Regions from separate parts of the Exiguobacterium sp. EF_C8 genome, predicted to be linked through region 1. Evidence: a T-box and tRNA genes for the amino acid it is inferred to sense, from the RefSeq annotation. Region 1 holds a T-box; the other holds one or more tRNA genes.

Region 1 (3,403 bases):
TATCCGATAGACGTGTCACGTCATCGATCGTTGTCTGTAAACGTGTCAGGATCCACTTATCTGCGAGTGATTTCTCGCCTGTCAAATCGATCTGATCAAACGTTAGACCGTCCATGTTCATCAAGGCAAAACGGCTTGCGTTCCATAGTTTGTTCGAGAAGTTCCACGTTGCTTCAATCTTTTCCCAGTAGAAGCGGAGGTCGTTGCCTGGTGTCGATCCAGTCGTTAAGAACCAACGCAGTGAATCAGCACCGTATTTCTCGATGACATCCATCGGATCAATCCCGTTTCCGAGGGATTTCGACATTTTGCGTCCTTCCGAATCACGAATCAATCCGTGGATCAAGACGTCTTGGAATGGACGTTGTCCCGTGAATTCATACGATTGGAAGATCATCCGTGATACCCAGAAGGCGATGATGTCGTATCCCGTAACCAGTGTCGATGTCGGGAAGTATTTCTGATAATCCGCTGCGTCCGTATTCGGCCAACCCATCGTTGAGAACGGCCAAAGGGCTGAAGAGAACCATGTATCGAGAACATCGTTGTCTTGCTCCCAGTTCTCGAGGTCTGCTGGTGCTTCCTTGCCAACGTATACTTCGCCTGTTTCTTTATGGTACCAAGCCGGAATGCGATGTCCCCACCATAGTTGACGGCTAACACACCAGTCACGGATATTTTCCATCCAGCGTACATATGTGTTTTCAAAGCGTTGTGGAACGAAGTTGACCTTGTCTGGTCCTTGTTGTTCCTCGAGTGCTTTTTGCGCGAGTGGTTCCATTTTGACGAACCATTGTAATGAGAGATACGGCTCGACGATTGCATCTGAACGTTCCGAGTGACCAACAGAGTGCAAGTGTGGTTCGATTTTGATTAGAACACCTTCTGCTTTTAAATCTTCAACGATTTGTTTCCGGCATTCGAAACGATCCATGCCTTCGTATTTACCTGCATTCTCGTTCATCGTTCCATCTTCATTCATGACGAGGACACGTGGTAATTCGTGGCGGTTACCGACTTCGAAGTCGTTCGGGTCGTGTGCAGGTGTAATCTTCACGACACCTGTACCGAACTCCATGTCGACATATTCATCCGCAACAATCGGAATCTCGCGACCAACAATTGGTAACGTGATCGTTTTTCCGACGAGGTGAGCGTAACGCTCATCCTTCGGGTTCACGGCAATCGCTGTATCACCAAGCATCGTCTCAGGACGTGTCGTCGCTAGTTCAACATGACCTGAACCGTCCGTCAGTGGATAGCTGAGGTGGTAAAACGCCCCTTCGATATCCTTGTAGATGACTTCGATATCCGAGATCGCTGTTTTCGTCGCTGGGTCCCAGTTAACGATGTATTCGCCACGATAGATCAAGCCTTTTTCGTAAAGTTTAACGAAGACTTCTTGAACTGCTTCCGACAACCCTTCGTCGAGCGTGAAGCGTTCACGCGAGTAATCGAGTCCAAGACCGAGTTTTGCCCATTGTGCACGGATCGTTGACGCATACTCTTCTTTCCATGCCCAAGATTGCTCGAGGAATTTCTCACGACCCATTTCAAGACGTGATTTCCCTTCTGCTCGCAGTTTTTGTTCGACTTTTGCTTGCGTCGCAATACCAGCATGGTCCATTCCCGGTAGATACAGGACGTCGAACCCTTGCATCCGTTTCATCCGCGTCAGCATGTCTTGTAATGTTGTGTCCCAAGCGTGACCAAGGTGTAATTTACCTGTGACGTTCGGTGGTGGAATGACAATCGTGTACGGCTCTTTCTCCGGATCTTGATCAGCTTTAAAGTACTCTCCCTTTAACCAAAAGTCGTGCCATTTTTCTTCCGTTGCCTGCGGATCATATTTCGTTGGCATTGATAATTCCTGCATCCTGATCGCTCCCTTTTTGTCCATAATAAAAACGGCTTCTCTCGTCCTATGCTAAGGACGAAAGAAAGCCGTTGCTTTTTTCCGCGGTACCACCTTAGTTCATCCAACATCGGATGCCCTCGAGCCACGTAACGTGTGGAGGACGGATATCGCTCGTAAGACTCACGATACCAGCTCGTGGGGTGACCTTCCTCCTGTTCGTCCGTCACATCTTTCAGCCAAGGATGTGTTCTCTACGCCGGTACGAATACAGGATTACTCTTCCCGTCATCGCTGTTGCCATTTTCTTCTTTATTCATTTTAGCCGAGAGTTCAATCAATCGTCAAGAACTGCTTAACGATCGAACTCAACTTGGAGTTCCTTGAACGTCAATTCGACGGCTTCAATCGTCTGTTCGATATCTTCGTCCGTATGGGCAATCGAGAGGAAGAGACCTTCGAATTGTGATGGTGGTAAGAAGACACCACGCGCCGCCATCTTTTGATAATACGAACGGAACATCTCAAGGTTCGATGTTTTCGCTTTTTCGAAGTTCGTGACACGTTCATCCGTGAAGAAGACACCAAACATCGCACCCGCACGGTTCGTCGTCAGTGGAATGTTATATTTCGCCGCAGCATTCAGGTAGCCTTCAGACAGACGGCTCGCTTTCCGGTCGAACTCTTCATAGTGCTCGGGTTTCAATTGCGTCAGTGTCGCTAGACCCGCTGCCATCGCAAGTGGGTTCCCGGATAACGTACCTGCTTGATAAATTGGACCTTGTGGTGCGATCTGTTCCATGATGTCACGACGTCCGCCATAAGCACCGACTGGCATTCCGCCGCCGATGACTTTACCGAGACACGTGATATCCGGCGTGACACCGAAGTGTCCTTGCGCACAGTGGAATCCGACACGGAAACCGGTCATGACTTCGTCAAAAATTAATAACGCACCGTTTTCTGATGTGATTTCCCGTAAGCCTTCAAGGAATCCTGGTTCTGGTGGCACGAAGCCCATGTTCCCAGCAGCCGGTTCGACGATGACACCAGCGATATCGTCGCCGTGTTTTTCAAACGCGATCCGGACAGCATCCAAATCGTTGTAAGGAACCGTCAGTGTCATGCTCGCAATTTGCGCTGGAACGCCTGGTGAATCCGGTAGTCCAAGTGTCGCGACACCTGAACCTGCTTTAATCAAGAGTGAGTCCCCATGACCGTGGTAACAGCCTTCGAACTTCAAGATTTTTGTCCGACCTGTATAGCCGCGTGCGAGACGAAGGGCAGCCATCGTCGCTTCTGTACCCGAATTGACCATCCGGACGACTTCGACCGACGGTACACGACTGATGACGACTTCCGCCATCGCTGATTCGATTTCTGTTGGTGTCCCGTAACTCCAGCCACGCGTCGCTTGTTCTTGAATCGCTGATGTGACGATTGGATCGGCATGACCGAGAATCATCGGTCCCCATGACAGGACGTAATCGATATACTCTTTTCCGTCGATATCATAGAGCTTTGATCCTTTCGCATGATCTGCGAAAA
Region 2 (3,403 bases), 950 kb from region 1:
TTTCCTGAGGAAGGCTCGTCCGCTCAGGGTTAGTCTGGACCTAAGCCGAGGCCGAAAGGCGTAGGCGATGGATAACAGGTTGATATTCCTGTACCGCCGATCCACCGTTTGAACAATGGGGGGACGCAGGAGGATAGTGACGCATGCGGATGGAAGTGCATGTGCAAGTTTCAAGACCGTCTGATTGGCAAATCCGTCAGGCATCACAGTCAAGGAACGATGCGGAGTCCCGTAGGGACGTAGGTCACGATTTCACACTGCCAAGAAAAGCCTCTAGTGAGGGGGAAGGCGCCAGTACCGTAAACCGACACAGGTAGGCGAGATGAGAATTCTAAGACGCGCGGGATAACTCTCGTTAAGGAACTCGGCAAAATGGTCCCGTAACTTCGGGAGAAGGGACGCTCTACACATGTAGAGCCGCAGTGAATAGGCCCAAACGACTGTTTAGCAAAAACACAGGTCTCTGCTAAATCGCAAGATGACGTATAGGGGCTGACGCCTGCCCGGTGCTGGAAGGTTAAGGGGATGGGTTAGCGCAAGCGAAGCTTTGAACCGAAGCCCCAGTAAACGGCGGCCGTAACTATAACGGTCCTAAGGTAGCGAAATTCCTTGTCGGGTAAGTTCCGACCCGCACGAAAGGCGTAACGATTTGGGCACTGTCTCAACGAGAGACCCGGTGAAATCATAGTACCTGTGAAGATGCAGGTTACCCGCGACAGGACGGAAAGACCCCATGGAGCTTTACTACAGCCTGATATTGAGGCTTTGTGCATGATGTACAGGATAGGCGGGAGACGTCGAGCCCGGAGCGCCAGCTTCGGAGGAGTCACCCTTGGGATACCGCCCTTCATGCATAGAGTCTCTAACTCGCAGCCGTGATCCGGCTGGAGGACCGTGTCAGGCGGGTAGTTTGACTGGGGCGGTCGCCTCCTAAACAGTAACGGAGGCGCCCAAAGGTTCCCTCAGAATGGTTGGAAATCATTCGTAGAGCGCAAAGGCAGAAGGGAGCTTGACTGCGAGACCTACAAGTCGAGCAGGGACGAAAGTCGGGCTTAGTGATCCGGTGGTTCCGCATGGAAGGGCCATCGCTCAACGGATAAAAGCTACCCTGGGGATAACAGGCTGATCTCCCCCAAGAGTCCACATCGACGGGGAGGTTTGGCACCTCGATGTCGGCTCATCGCATCCTGGGGCTGGAGTAGGTCCCAAGGGTTGGGCTGTTCGCCCATTAAAGCGGTACGCGAGCTGGGTTCAGAACGTCGTGAGACAGTTCGGTCCCTATCCGTCGTGGGCGCAGGAAATTTGAGGAGAGCTGTCCTTAGTACGAGAGGACCGGGATGGACGCACCGCTGGTGTACCAGTTGTTCCGCCAGGAGCATCGCTGGGTAGCTACGTGCGGACGGGATAAATGCTGAAAGCATCTAAGCATGAAGCCCCCTCCAAGATGAGATTTCCCTTTGAGTAATCAAGAAAGACCCCTCAGAGACGATGAGGTAGATAGGTCACGGGTGGAAGCATGGCGACATGTGGAGCTGAGTGATACTAATCGGTCGAGGCCTTGTTCTAGCAGATGCATTGTTGATGACTTCAGTTTTGAGGGCGCGAGCCTTTCAAAAAAAAATGAAAAAAGTCTTGACGTTATGTGAACATAATGTTAAGATAATAAATGTCTGGTGGCGATAGCCAAGTGGTCACACCCGTTCCCATGCCGAACACGGAAGTTAAGCACTTGAACGCCGAAAGTAGTTGGGGGCTTCCCCCTGTGAGGATAGGACGCTGCCAGGCGATACATATGGAGGATTAGCTCAGCTGGGAGAGCACCTGCCTTACAAGCAGGGGGTCGGCGGTTCGATCCCGTCATCCTCCACCATTTTTATTACACTTGCCGGTGTAGCTCAGCTGGTAGAGCAACTGACTTGTAATCAGTAGGTCGCGGGTTCGACTCCTGTTGCCGGCACCATTTTCATCTTCAATGATCACCAGAATTCAATTATGAATGAAGGTTCTACCTTTTATATCCCTGCCGGGGTGGCGGAACTGGTAGACGCACAGGACTTAAAATCCTGCGGGGGTTTCCCCGTGCCGGTTCGATTCCGGCCCTCGGTACCATTTTCATTTTGATGTTTGCTGTTTGATCCTTATATTCCGCACCCTTAGCTCAGCTGGATAGAGTACTTGACTACGAATCAAGGGGTCGGGAGTTCGAATCTCTCAGGGTGCATTTTCGGGAAGTAGCTCAGCTTGGTAGAGCACTTGGTTTGGGACCAAGGGGTCGCAGGTTCGAATCCTGTCTTCCCGACCATCTTCAATTTCATCCCTTTAATGGGGCCTTAGCTCAGCTGGGAGAGCGCCTGCCTTGCACGCAGGAGGTCAGCGGTTCGATCCCGCTAGGCTCCACCATTTTTATGACGAACTTTGAAAACTGAACGATGAGGCAAAAATCGTATTCTACGGAATACAAAAACGAATGAAGCGCAAGCTTCGTCAATCGTGACTTCGGTCACACAACGAGCAAGTCAAACACTTCATGGAGAGTTTGATCCTGGCTCAGGACGAACGCTGGCGGCGTGCCTAATACATGCAAGTCGAGCGCAGGAAGCTGACGGAACTCTTCGGAGGGAAGGCAGTGGAATGAGCGGCGGACGGGTGAGTAACACGTAAGGAACCTGCCTCAAGGATTGGGATAACTCCGAGAAATCGGAGCTAATACCGGATAGTTCAACGGACCGCATGGTCCGCTGATGAAAGGCGCTCCGGCGTCACCTTGAGATGGCCTTGCGGTGCATTAGCTAGTTGGTGGGGTAACGGCCCACCAAGGCGACGATGCATAGCCGACCTGAGAGGGTGATCGGCCACACTGGGACTGAGACACGGCCCAGACTCCTACGGGAGGCAGCAGTAGGGAATCTTCCACAATGGACGAAAGTCTGATGGAGCAACGCCGCGTGAGTGATGAAGGTTTTCGGATCGTAAAACTCTGTTGTAAGGGAAGAACACGTACGAGAGGGAATGCTCGTACCTTGACGGTACCTTACGAGAAAGCCACGGCTAACTACGTGCCAGCAGCCGCGGTAATACGTAGGTGGCAAGCGTTGTCCGGAATTATTGGGCGTAAAGCGCGCGCAGGCGGCCTTTTAAGTCTGATGTGAAAGCCCCCGGCTCAACCGGGGAGGGCCATTGGAAACTGGAAGGCTTGAGTACAGAAGAGAAGAGTGGAATTCCACGTGTAGCGGTGAAATGCGTAGAGATGTGGAGGAACACCAGTGGCGAAGGCGACTCTTTGGTCTGTAACTGACGCTGAGGCGCGAAAGCGTGGGGAGCAAACAGGATTAGATACCCTGGTAGTCCACGCCGTAAACGATGAGTGCTAGGTGTTGGGGGGTTTCCGCCCCTCAGTGCTGAA

What was found. A T-box is a leader RNA that pairs with one kind of tRNA and senses whether it is charged. The one in region 1 lies ahead of ACY2IG_RS12235 (valine--tRNA ligase), so its partner is inferred to be a tRNA-Val.
Region 2: it encodes a tRNA-Val, which carries the amino acid that the T-box ahead of ACY2IG_RS12235 (valine--tRNA ligase) is inferred to sense. The anticodon was not compared.

What each region holds. Positions count from the first base shown of each region.
Region 1 covers NZ_CM143264.1:2,284,348-2,287,750, forward strand. Annotated here, with positions in the region: gene ACY2IG_RS12235 (valine--tRNA ligase) at 1-1,876, opposite strand, end outside; T-box leader at 1,927-2,156, opposite strand; gene hemL (glutamate-1-semialdehyde 2,1-aminomutase) at 2,211-3,403, opposite strand, start outside.
Region 2 covers NZ_CM143264.1:135,645-139,047, forward strand. Annotated here, with positions in the region: rRNA gene ACY2IG_RS00730 (23S ribosomal RNA) at 1-1,566, shown strand, start outside; rRNA gene rrf (5S ribosomal RNA) at 1,670-1,785, shown strand; tRNA gene ACY2IG_RS00740 (tRNA-Val) at 1,795-1,870, shown strand; tRNA gene ACY2IG_RS00745 (tRNA-Thr) at 1,885-1,960, shown strand; tRNA gene ACY2IG_RS00750 (tRNA-Leu) at 2,023-2,109, shown strand; tRNA gene ACY2IG_RS00755 (tRNA-Arg) at 2,148-2,221, shown strand; tRNA gene ACY2IG_RS00760 (tRNA-Pro) at 2,226-2,302, shown strand; tRNA gene ACY2IG_RS00765 (tRNA-Ala) at 2,325-2,400, shown strand; rRNA gene ACY2IG_RS00770 (16S ribosomal RNA) at 2,525-3,403, shown strand, end outside.